DNA from 2 places in the Actinoplanes friuliensis DSM 7358 genome. Region 2 is predicted to be linked to the other one. Evidence: predicted binding sites of a transcription regulator. Region 2 holds the regulator's gene; the other holds the start of a gene.
The links. The regulator HrcA, encoded in region 2, represses chaperone genes, less so after heat shock. The targets are predictions, from matches to a motif close to GGTTNGCACNCTCNNNNNGAGNGTGCNAACC.
Positions count from the first base shown of each region.

Region 1: a site for HrcA is predicted at 966-996, ahead of groES (co-chaperone GroES). Genes of this name have one in related genera too.

Region 1 covers NC_022657.1:1,064,700-1,070,730, forward strand. Annotated here, with positions in the region: gene AFR_RS04965 (class I SAM-dependent methyltransferase) at 1-893, opposite strand, end outside; gene groES (co-chaperone GroES) at 1,132-1,440, shown strand; gene groL (chaperonin GroEL) at 1,514-3,160, shown strand; gene AFR_RS04980 (hypothetical protein) at 3,245-3,865, shown strand; gene AFR_RS04985 (molybdopterin-dependent oxidoreductase) at 3,892-5,469, shown strand; gene AFR_RS04990 (WhiB family transcriptional regulator) at 5,639-6,028, opposite strand.
Region 2 covers NC_022657.1:1,712,965-1,718,995, forward strand. Annotated here, with positions in the region: gene AFR_RS48350 (PAS domain-containing protein) at 1-411, opposite strand, end outside; gene AFR_RS07925 (hypothetical protein) at 569-1,429, opposite strand; gene AFR_RS07930 (enoyl-CoA hydratase-related protein) at 1,467-2,243, opposite strand; gene hemW (radical SAM family heme chaperone HemW) at 2,280-3,491, shown strand; gene AFR_RS07940 (DUF4870 domain-containing protein) at 3,546-4,307, opposite strand; gene hrcA (heat-inducible transcriptional repressor HrcA) at 4,484-5,506, shown strand; gene dnaJ (molecular chaperone DnaJ) at 5,568-6,031, shown strand, end outside.

The DNA.
Region 1 (6,031 bases), 650 kb from region 2:
ATCCGCCCCCCGATCGACGCGGCGAACTCGGCCACCAGATGCGACCGGACCACCGCCGGATCGGGGTCGTAGAGATAGGCGCCGACCGGGCCGACCGGCGCGGCCTCGACACCCGACCCGGTCAGCTCGGCACCCGAGGGCAGAAGGATCGCCCGCCGAGCAAATTCCGCGAGCGGTCCGCACCAGAACGCGGCCTCGACCAGATCGCCGTCGACGCTGACCCACTCGCCCTCGGCGCCCGGTGGCAGCAGGGCGTGGTCGATGCCGGGGGCCAGCTTGAGCACCGTGCGCGGCACCCGGCCGGGCAGGGCGGAGATGAAGTCCCACGGCGGGGACCAAGAGCGTGGGTCCATCAGCCGGCCGCGTCCCGCCCGCCGGCGTGCCGGATCGGCGAAAACCGCGTCGAACTGCTCCACCGGCACACTCGTCGCGTCCGCGCATTCCACGGTCACGAGGTGGGCCAGTCCCGCCGCTTCGGCGTTGGCGGAGGCGAGGGCGGCGGTGAGGGGATCGGCGTCCACGGCGTACACCTTGATGCCCTGACGGGCGGCGGCCAGGGCGTCGGAGCCGAGCCCGCAGCCGAGGTCGGCGAGAGTTTCGACACCGGCCGCGCGCAGGCGTGCGGCCCGGCGGTCGGCGACCACCGCCCGCGTCGCCTGCTCCAGCCCCGCGCGGGTGAAAACCATCGAGGCGCCGGCCGCGCCGAACTTCGCCGCCGCGCGTATCCGCAGGTCGGCCTGGGTGAGAGCGGCGGAGGCCAGAGCCGGGGGAACACCCCGGGAACGCAGGGCGGTCGCAGCGGCCAGCGGGTCACCCCCGGCGACCTCGGCGGCGGCCGCCAGTGCGGCAGACCCCTCATCGGTACGCAGGGCGGCGAGCAGTTCGAGGTCCACGGTGAGTCATTCTGCTAGGAGCTGACGTGTTGGCACTCTGGTTGACGGAGTGCTAGTTCCGGCATAATCTCCGATTAGCACTCTCAACCTGAGGGTGCCAGCGTGCTCCCCTTGCGGGGACGTGCGCTTGCGCCAGGCGGACCGGCACCCGCGACGACGGCCCCGCCCGGTGGCATGAGGCATCAGCCCGGCCTGTCCACTGGCCGGCGACAACACCTGTACCCAGGAGGGTATGCCCGTGACTACCGCGACAAAGGTTGCGATCAAGCCGCTCGAGGACCGCATCGTGGTCCAGGCGAACGAGGCCGAGACCACGACGGCGTCGGGCATCGTGATCCCCGACACCGCCAAGGAGAAGCCGCAGGAGGGCACCGTCCTCGCTGTGGGCCCCGGCCGGATCGACGACAAGGGCAACCGCGTCCCGATCGACGTGCAGGTCGGCGACACCGTCCTGTACTCGAAGTACGGCGGCACCGAGGTCAAGTACGCCGGCGAGGAGTACCTGGTGCTCTCCGCCCGTGACGTCCTCGCGGTCATCGAGAAGTAGACCTGATCTGACAGTGCTGAGCGCCCTGGCCCGGCTTCCGGTCCAGGGCGCCGGTGCGTTGAAGGGACCATAAATGGCGAAGATTCTCAGTTTCTCCGACGACGCCCGGCACCTGTTGGAGCACGGCGTCAACACGCTCGCCGACACGGTCAAGGTCACCCTCGGGCCGCGCGGCCGCAACGTCGTTCTCGACAAGAAGTTCGGTGCGCCCACGATCACCAACGACGGTGTCACCATCGCCAAGGAGATCGAGCTCTCCGACCCGTACGAGAACCTCGGTGCCCAGCTGGTCAAGGAGGTGGCGACGAAGACCAACGACGTCGCCGGCGACGGGACCACCACGGCGACCGTGCTCGCGCAGGCGCTGGTCCGTGAGGGCCTCCGCAACGTGACCGCCGGTGCCAACCCGATCGCGCTCAAGCGCGGCATGGACCTGGCCGCCGAGGCCGTCTCCAAGGCGCTGCTCGAGAAGGCGGTCGAGGTCGCCGACAAGAAGGCGATCGCGAACGTCGCCACCATCTCGGCGCAGGACGCCACCATCGGCGACCTGATCGCCGAGGCCATGGAGCGGGTCGGCCGCGACGGTGTCATCACCGTCGAGGAGGGCTCCGCCCTGCACACCGAGCTCGACGTCACCGAGGGTCTGCAGTTCGACAAGGGCTTCATCTCCCCGAACTTCGTGACCGACGCCGAGTCGCAGGAGGCCGTCCTCGAGGACGCGTACCTCCTGATCACCACCCAGAAGATCTCCAGCGTCGAGGAGATGCTGCCGCTGCTGGAGAAGGTTCTCTCCGGTGGCAAGCCGCTCCTCATCGTTGCCGAGGACGTCGACGGCCAGGCGCTGTCGACCCTCGTGGTCAACGCCCTGCGCAAGACCTTCAAGGTCGCCGCCGTCAAGGCGCCCGGCTTCGGGGACCGCCGCAAGGCGATGCTGCAGGACCTCGCGATCGCGACCGGTGGCGAGCTCATCGCCCCCGAGCTCGGTTACAAGCTCGACCAGGTCACCCTCGACATGCTGGGCACCGCCCGCCGCGTCGTGGTCGACAAGGAGAACACGACCATCGTCGACGGTGGCGGTCGCAAGGCCGAGATCGACGACCGGGTCTCGCAGATCCGCAAGGAGATCGAGGCGTCGGACTCCGACTGGGACCGCGAGAAGCTCTCGGAGCGGCTGGCCAAGCTGTCCGGCGGCATCGCGGTGATCAAGGTCGGTGCCGCGACCGAGGTCGAGATGAAGGAGCGCAAGCACCGCATCGAGGACGCCATCGCGGCGACCAAGGCTGCGGTCGAGGAGGGCACTGTCCCGGGTGGCGGCGCCGCCCTCGCGCAGGTCGCCTCGACGCTCGACGGCAACCTCGGCCTCACCGGCGAGGAAGCGGTCGGCGTGCAGATCGTCCGCAAGGCACTGGTCGAGCCGCTGCGCTGGATCGCCCAGAACGCCGGTCACGACGGTTACGTCGTGGTGGGCAAGTCCGCCGAGCTCGGCTGGGGCCACGGCCTCAACGCGGCCACCGACGAGTACGTCGACCTGGTCGCGGCCGGCATCATCGACCCGGTGAAGGTGACCCGCAACGCGGTCTCCAACGCCGTCTCGATCGCCGCGCTGCTGCTCACCACGGAGAGCCTCGTGGTCGAGAAGCCGGCCGAGCCGGAGCCCGCCGCTGCCGGTGGTGGCCACAGCCACGGTGGCCACGGTCACCAGCACGGCCCGGGTTTCTGAGTACTTGGAGCAAAAAGGGCGCGTCGCATTCCGCGGCGCGCCCTTTCTCGTGTGTGATGCGGGATTCGGGGGAAAGAGGCGCGGATGATCGTCGTGGTGGAAGGTCCGACCGCGGCCGGCAAGACGTCGTGGTGCCGTCGGTACGTCGGCCGGTACGTCGCCGAGTACGCCGCGACCGGTCGTGAGCCCGCCGACGAGGTCGCGCTGGCCCGGCACTGGGCGCGAGTCAGCATGCGGCGCTGGACGGAAGCACTCGACCTCGAACGGGCCGACGGTGTCGCCTTCTGCGACACCGACCCGCTCAAGCTGCACTACGCCTGGGGCATGGCGGCTCTCGGGCTGGCGCCGCGGGCCCGCTTCGAGCGCGAGCTGACCGTGACCAGGGAGGCGTTCCGCGTCGGCCGGCTCGGGTTCGCCGACGCGATCCTGGTCGGCCTGCCCGAGGTGGAGACACTCCAGCGCCGCCGGGACACCGACGAGACGCGGCGCCGGCGCAACTTCGCGGCGCACGTCCAGCTCCGCGAGCCGTTGCAGCAGTGGTACAACGCCCTCGACCGGCTCGACCCCGGACGGGTGAGCTGGGAGCTCCCGGCCGAGGGGGTTCCGAAGCTGCCGGTGCCACGGACGGACCGCTGTGCGGTCGAACTGCTGGACGCGCTCGTGGCAGCTCTGCCCCCGCTGCGTCAGGCCGTCACCGAACCGTAAGGGTTGTTTGCCCGTAGAGGTGGAGGATGGGAGACGTGAAACTCTCCCTGCGGGCCGCACTGGCCGGCGTTGCTGCTGCCGGTGTCGCCCTCGGTGTCGCCGAGGTCATTGCCGTCTTCACCGGTCCGCTCTCGTCGCCGCTGCTCGCCGTGGGCGGTGTGGTCGTCGACAACGTGCCCGCACCGGTCAAGGACGCGGGCATCGCGGTCTTCGGCACCCACGACAAGACCGCCCTGATCACCGGCACCGTGATTCTCCTCGGCCTCTACGCCGCCCTGCTCGGTGTCATCGCCCTGCGCAGCCGGCCGGTCGCCCTGGGCGGTGTTGTGCTCTTCGGCGCCGTCGGCGTGACCGCCGCGGCGACCCGCCACGACGCCGGATTCTCGGCCGTGGTGCCGTCGATCATCGCCACCGTGGTCGCGGCGGTCGCCCTGCACTACCTCGTGACGCTGGCCGTCGCGGGGGAGGAGTCCGGCAGTCGTGATCTCGAGACCGTGCCGGCCACCGCTCGGAAACGCGTCACGGCGGACCCGATCACCCGGGAGGACAGCCGGCGACGGTTCCTCTTCGTGGTGGGCGGTGCGGCCGCCGTGGCCGCAGTCGGGGGAGTCGGCGGCCGCTTCCTGACCTCGCGGCGTGCGGTGACCGCGGCCCGCGCCGCCGTGGTGCTCCCACTGCCCTCGCAGGCCGCTCCCGCTGTCCCCGCCGGTGTCCAGGTCCAGGGTGCCGTCCCGTACGTGACCTCGAACGCCGACTTCTACCGCATCGACACCGCGCTGTACCCGCCCCAGATCGACCCGTCGACCTGGGAGCTGCGCATCCACGGGATGGTCCGCAACCCGATCACCATCACCTGGGAGCAGCTGCTGCAGCGCCCGATGGTGCAGCGGTACGTCACCCTCGCCTGCGTGTCGAACGAGGTCGGCGACGACCTGATCGGCAACGCGCTCTGGCTCGGCACCTCGATCAAGGACCTGCTCGACGAGGCGGAGCCCTTGCCCGGCGCCGACCAGGTCGTCCAGCGCTCGAGCGACGGCTGGACCTGCGGCAGCCCGACCGAGGTGCTGCGCGACGGCCGGGACGCCCTGCTGGCGATCGGCATGAACGGCCAGCCGCTGCCGGTGGCGCACGGCTTCCCCGTCCGCATGGTCGTCCCCGGCCTGTACGGCTACGTCTCCGCCTGCAAGTGGATCACCGAGATCGAGCTGACCCGCTTCTCGGACTTCGACGCGTACTGGGTGCCCCGCGGCTGGTCGGCGCTCGGACCCATCAAGACTCAGTCGCGCATCGACACCCCCCGCGACGGCGCGAAGCGTTCCGCCGGACCGGTCACGGTCGCCGGCGTCGCCTGGGCGCAGCACCGTGGCATCGAAAAAGTCGAGGTGCAGGTCGACGGCGGGCCGTGGGCGCAAGCGACCCTGGCTTCGGCCGTCTCCTCGGACACCTGGGTGCAGTGGTCGTACCAGTGGCAGGCGACCTCCGGCGACCACACCGTCCAGGTCCGGGCGACGGACAAGGATGGTCAGACTCAGACGAGCACACCCGCACCGCCGGCACCCGACGGGGCGACAGGATGGCATTCCGTGCAGGTCACGGTCGGCTGAACGGATTCACCCCTAAGCCGCACTTTCGGTCCGACGTCAACCCCAAGTTCGCTCATACGGTGGCTTGCATGTCCACCGATGCGGCTGACACGCCACTGAACAAGCAGACGCGGTTCCCCGCAGGGAACCGCGTCATCAGCTGTGTTGTCGTGCCGCGCGTCGGAAGGCGTCAGGCCGCCGGAACCTGCCGTTGTGCGGGAACCGTCGACTTGTGGGGCCGGCCGAGGCGCGCTTCGAGCCGCACAAGGTCGACCCGCCCGTGAGTCCGATCGGCAAGGTCCTCCCAGCCGACCGCGAGCAGCCGCAGCCGCTCCGCTTCGCTGAAACCTCCCCAGACGCCGTACGGCTCACGGACAGCCAGCGCATGGGCGGCACACTCTGCCCGAACCGGGCAGGCGCCGCACATGGTCTTGGCCTTCGACTCGCGACGGTTGCGGGAAGAACCACGCTCGCCGTCCGGGTGGAAGAACTGGGCGCTGTCGCGCCCTCTGCAAAGGCCGAGTCGCTGCCAGTCCCAAAGGTCGGCGATGGGCCCGGGCAGTCTGCGTACGTTCGACATCAA
Region 2 (6,031 bases):
CACGATCAGGCGCACGGCCACGCCGACCAGGAGCACACCACCGATGACGTCGGCCGCCGAGATGTTGCCGAACTGACCGCTGTCGCCGATCACGAAGACCCAGATGACCAGCAGCGTGGCGCAGGCCAGGGCGCTCAGGTCGATGAGGCGGGTGCGGTTCATCAGGATCGCGCCGACGCGAGTGAGCTGCAGCAGGGCCAGCACGACAAAGCCGAACATCGACAGGTACGAGACGTCGGCGACGGCCATGCGGTCGAGGGCGTAGAAGACGTCACCGATGGCGAGCGAGGCGACAGCGGCGGCGAGCAGCAACCACGGGCCGATCCGGGCGGGCCTGTGACGGCTGATCCCGAGAACGACGGCGGTGATGCTCGCGGCTCCCAGAAGGATCCATTCGATGGCTTGGAGCACGACTAACTAGTACCAGTCGTGGTCTTGCCTGTCCATGTCGATGTATACGCAGCGCTATGACCTGGGAACATTTCCGTCACCACAGTGAGCAACGTGAATAAAGATGAATGCGAAAACAAATCACGGGTTTACCTGCTCACGCCCATCGATGAGCTGGTCAGCGGAAAACTTCGGCCACCACGGTGGTGCTGTCCGCGGGCTGGTCGCCGGTTACGGGCTGCCACCTGCCGTCGGAGGCGGTCCACTCCGAACTGGCGAAACGTACCCGTTCGAGACCTGTGGTCCCGGCGTGCGCGACGAGCCAGTGTGCGTACCGCCAGCCGGTCTTGACGTCCTTGACCGGGACGGACAGGCCGCCGTCGGTCGCGGACTCGACCGAGTCGAGGCTCTTGCCCCAGTCGAGCCGCATGCCGTCGGCGAGGGCGGTCGCCGCGGCGGCGCCCCGCAGGACGGGCTCGCCGCTGATCGTGCACTCGACCGCGCTGGTGGCGCCGCCGGTCAGCGCCTTGGCGAGCACCTCGGACTCGTCGGCCCACTTCTCGTACGCGTTCGGGTAGGCCGAGCGCTGCACCTTCTGCGCCGCGTCGGTGACCCGCATCTTCTGCCAGCCCTTGACCTTCTTGAGCGACGAGTAGAACTTGCCCGCCGCGTACCGGGGGTCCTGGATCTTCTCCGGGGTGCCCCACCCCTGGCTGGGCCGCTGCTGGAAGAGGCCGAGGGAGTCCCGGTCGCCGTCCTCGAGGTTCTCGAGCTTCGACTCCTGGAACGCGGTGGCCAGCGCGACCACCACGGCGCGTTCGGGCATCTTGCGCCGCACGCCGACCGCGGTGATGGTCGCGGCGTTGGCCATCTGCACCAGGTCGAGGGTGACCTCACCGTCGGCGCGCACGGTGCACTCCGGGCCGAGGTGCGGCAGGGTCAGCTTCCCGCCGACCGAGTTGACGGCCACGAACACGCCGAGGGCGCCGACGAGCGCGAGCAGAGCCACCAGGACAACAGGCTTTCTCCGCACGCACACTCCCTCCGTCAGGTGACAAGCGTAAACAACGAGTGCTCTACTCCGGCGTGACCGGCACCCACGATGCCGGGCGCTTCTCCCGGAAGGCCGTCACACCCTCGCGTCCCTCGGCCGACCGGAAGTAGCCGGCCGAGCGTTCGGCCAGCTCGGCGAGGTCGGCGCGGATCGTCTCGGCCGGCCTCCGGCGCAGCAACTGCTTGGTGCCGGCCAGCGCCAGCGGACCCCCACGGACCAGAGCTTCCGTGTACGCCGTGACAGCCGCATCCAGCTCGCCGGCCTCCACAGCCGCGGTGACGAGCCCGATCTCGGCCGCGCGTACGCCGTCGAAGACGTTGCCGGTGAGATAGAGCTCAGCCGCGGCGCGGGGTGCCAGCCGGGGCAGGACGGTGGCACTGATCACAGCCGGGATCACCCCGAGGCGCACCTCCGAGAAGGCGAACGTGGCTTCCCGCGTACAGAGGGCGAGGTCGGCGGCGGCGATGAGGCCGAGGCCGCCGGCACGGGCGGGACCGGCCACCCGGGCCAGGACGGGTTTGGGGAACTCCCAGATCGCGGCGAGCACGTCGCCGAGCAGCTCAGCCGGTATGCGGCCGGTCTCGCGGGCCTCGGCGGTCTCCTTCAGATCGGCGCCCGAGCAGAAGACCGGACCCGTGTGCGAGATCACCACCGCGCGGACCGAGGTGTTGGTGACCGCGGCGCCGAGCGCGTCGAGCAGCTCGCGCATCAACGGGGTGGAAAGGGCATTACGGTTCGCCGGGCTGTCCAGGGTCACGGTGGTCACCCCGGCGTCGGTGGCGGTGCGGACCAGCTCCATGCCGGAACCCTAACGGTGGACGTGCACACTTGACGGATGCCTGGTCCTCTGCCCGACGGTGAGCCCGTCCCCAGCGACGGTTCCCTGCCCGAAAGCGCGCTGGGTGCGGTCGGCCGGCGAGGGTTCGGGGTTTATGTCCACGTCCCGTTCTGCGCGAGCCGCTGCGGGTACTGCGACTTCAACACGTACACGGCGAGTGAGCTCGGCGGCGGCACCAGCCGGGAGGGTTACGCCGACGCGGTCCTCGCCGAGCTGAAGCTGGCCGCCACCGTCACGGGCGCGCCGGTCGACACCGTTTTTGTCGGCGGCGGCACACCGACGCTGCTCGACCCGGACGACCTCGGCCGCATCCTCGAAGGCATCGACAAGACTTGGGGCCTGACCGCGAACGCCGAGGTCACCACCGAAGCCAACCCGGAATCGGTCACGCCGCGGTCGCTGCAGGCGTTGCGCAAGGCCGGCTTCACGCGGATCTCGCTGGGCATGCAGTCCGCCGCCCCGGCCGTGCTGGCGATCCTCGACCGCAAGCACACCGCCGGACGTGCACCCCAGGCGGCGATCGAGGCGCGTGAGGCGGGCTTCGACCACGTCAACCTCGACCTGATCTACGGAACGCCGGGGGAGCGGCCCGAGGACTTCGACGCCTCGCTGCGGACCGTGATCGACGCCGGAGTGGACCACGTCAGCGCGTACTCGCTGATCGTCGAGGACGGGACGCGGATGGCCGCCCGGATGCGGCGCGGCGAACTCCCGTACCCGGAGGACGACGTCGCGGCAGACCGCTACCTGGCGGCGGAGCAGGCCCTGAGCGGTGCGGGCTTCTCCTGGTACGAGGTGTCCAACTGGGCGACCACACCCGATGCCCGATGCCGGCACAACATGCTCTATTGGACCGGCGGCGACTGGTGGGGGCTCGGCCCCGGTGCGCACAGCCACGTCGGCGGGGTGCGGTGGTGGAACGTCAAGCACCCTTCCGCGTACGCAAAAAGGGTTGAAGAGGGGGTCTCGCCCGGGCTGGAGCGGGAGATCCTGACCGACGAGGACCGCCACGTCGAGGACGTGATGCTGCGGGTGCGTCTGCGGGACGGTCTGCCGCTGGCCACGCTGGACGCGACCGGGCTGACCGGCGCCGCGAAGGCACTGGCGGACGGTCTGCTGGACCCGGCGGCCTACGAATCCGGTCAGGTCGTGCTGACCCTGCGGGGTCGTCTGCTCGCCGACGCGGTGATCCGGGACCTGCTGCCGTGATCTTCCGGCCTTGACGCCGGGCCACGTCCGGCCCGGCGTCATGACCGAGAGTCTTTACTTGATCATCGAAACTGTCATCGGGTAGTTGTACGGCTCGTTGTTGTTCGCCTTGACGCCCGCCACGATGCCGAAGATCGTACCGATCGCCCAGGCCGCCGGGCCGATGATGAAACCGACCAGGGCGCAGGTCAGGACCCAGCCGACGATCGCGATGATCGACCACAGGATCTGGAAGTTCAGCGCCTTGACCGCCTCGGCACGCACGGCCGGCGACTGGTTGCCCTTGGCCAGCAGCGCCACGAGCGGCGCGATCCAGCCCGAGCAGCCACCACCGAGGAAGGCGCCGGCCGCGCCGCCGAAGTGCGCGACGAGGATCCAGGTCTTGTCGTCGTTGGTCGGCGCGTAACCCTGCGGCGGGTAGCCACCGGGCTGCTGACCGTAGGCGCCCGGAGCGCCGTACGGGGTGCCGCCGGGCGGGGGACCGTAGCCGCCCGCACCGGACGATGGCGGCGGGCCGTAGCCACCCGCGCCGGACGACGGCGGGGGACCGTAGCCACCCGCACCGGACGACGGCGGCGGGCCGTAGCCACCGGCGCCGGACGACGGCGGCGGGCCGTAGCCACCAGCGCCCGAGCTGGGCGGCGGTGAGCCGTACGTGGGCGGAGGGGTGCCGTAGGTCGGCGGCTGCGGCGAGCCGTAGGCCGGGGGCGGCGGCGGGGCCGATCCGGGAGCCGGATCGTTACCCGGATAGGGGTTGAGGGGCGCGGTGGGGTCCGAGGGGTTCCCCTCACCGGGCGGGCGCGGCGGTTCAGTCATGTCGCACACGGTAGGACCGCAGGTCGACCGAGGCGAGAGCAACACCCGAGTGAGGTCGGAGAATAGACAGTCGGCTAAGTGGCGCAGGCACTCACGGCCGATCATCGCGCGCGGGGCGGCGGCGACGTAGACTGGCACTCGACTTCAAGGAGTGCCAGAGAGCGGGGAGGGTCGACATGAGTCTCGATGACCGCAAGCTGGAAGTGCTCCGCGCCATCGTCGAGGACTACGTGGCGACCCAGGAGCCCGTGGGCAGCAAGTCGCTGGTCGAGCGGCACCAGCTGGGGGTTTCCCCGGCGACCGTCCGCAACGACATGGCGGTGCTGGAGGAGGAGGGCTACATCCGGCAGCCGCACACCAGTGCCGGCCGGGTGCCCACCGACGCCGGTTACCGGCTCTTCGTCGACCGGCTGTCCCGCGTCAAGGCGCTCAGCCCGGCCGAGCGGCGCGCGATCGAGCGTTTCCTGGTCGGCGCGGTCGACCTGGACGACGTGGTGCACCGCACGGTGCGCCTGCTCGCCCAGCTCACCCGGCAGGTCGCCGTCGTGCAATATCCGAGCCTGGCCCGCTCGTCGGTGCGCCACCTCGAGCTCGTGCCGATCTCCACGACCCGGCTGATGCTCGTCATGATCGCCGACACCGGCCGGGTCGAGCAGCGTCTGGTCGAGCTGCCCGGCGTCACCGCGACCGACGACGTGCTCGACATGCGCCGCAAGATAAACGCCAAGCTCAACGGCGAGAAGCTCTCCGACACCCCGCCGCTGGTGCAGGCACTGGTCGACGAGTGCGACCCTGAGAAGCGCACCACGATGGCCTGTGTGGCATCGGTACTGCTCGAGACGCTCGTCGAACGCAGTGAGGAACGCCTCGCCCTCGCGGGCACCGCGAACCTCACCCGCGGCGGCGTGCTGGACTTCCAGGGGACGCTCCGGCCGGTTCTGGAAGCGCTCGAGGAGGAGGTCATCCTCCTGAAACTGATCGGCGAGGTCGAGCCCAGCACCACCCGGGTCCGCATCGGCGACGAGAACGAGATCGACAACCTGCGGGCGGCGTCCGTGGTGAGCACGGGTTACGGACCGGGCACGACGATCGTTGGTGGGCTCGGCGTCCTCGGACCCACAAGGATGGACTACCCCGGCACGATCGCAACCGTGCGTGCCGTGGCACGCTACGTTGGCGATTTGCTGGCACAAAACTGACGCAACCGCGACGAAGGTCTCCAGCGCTCAGCGCGGGGCAGACATGAGGACTCGAAACCCTGTGGCCAAGGACTACTACGGAATTCTCGGCATCAGCCGCGAAGCCACCGACGACGAGATCAAGCGCGCCTACCGCAAGCTGGCCCGTCAATTCCACCCGGACGTCAACCCGGACCCCGAAGCGCACGAGAAGTTCAAGGACATCAACGCTGCGTACGAGGTCCTCTCCGACGACCAGAAGCGCCAGATAGTCGACCTCGGCGGCGACCCCCTCGCCCCCGGAGGCGGTGGCGGCGGAGCACCCGGCGGCGCCGGCCCCTTTGTGGGCTTCCAGGACATCATGGACGCCTTCTTCGGCACAGCGGCCGGCGGCGGCTCCCGCGGCCCGCGCCCCCGCACCCGCCCGGGCGCCGACGCGATCCTCCGCCTCGAACTCGACCTGGTCGAAACAGCCTTCGGCGTCGAAGCCCCGATCACCGTCGACACCGCAGTCCTCTGCACCCAGTGCTCCGGCGCGGGCACCGC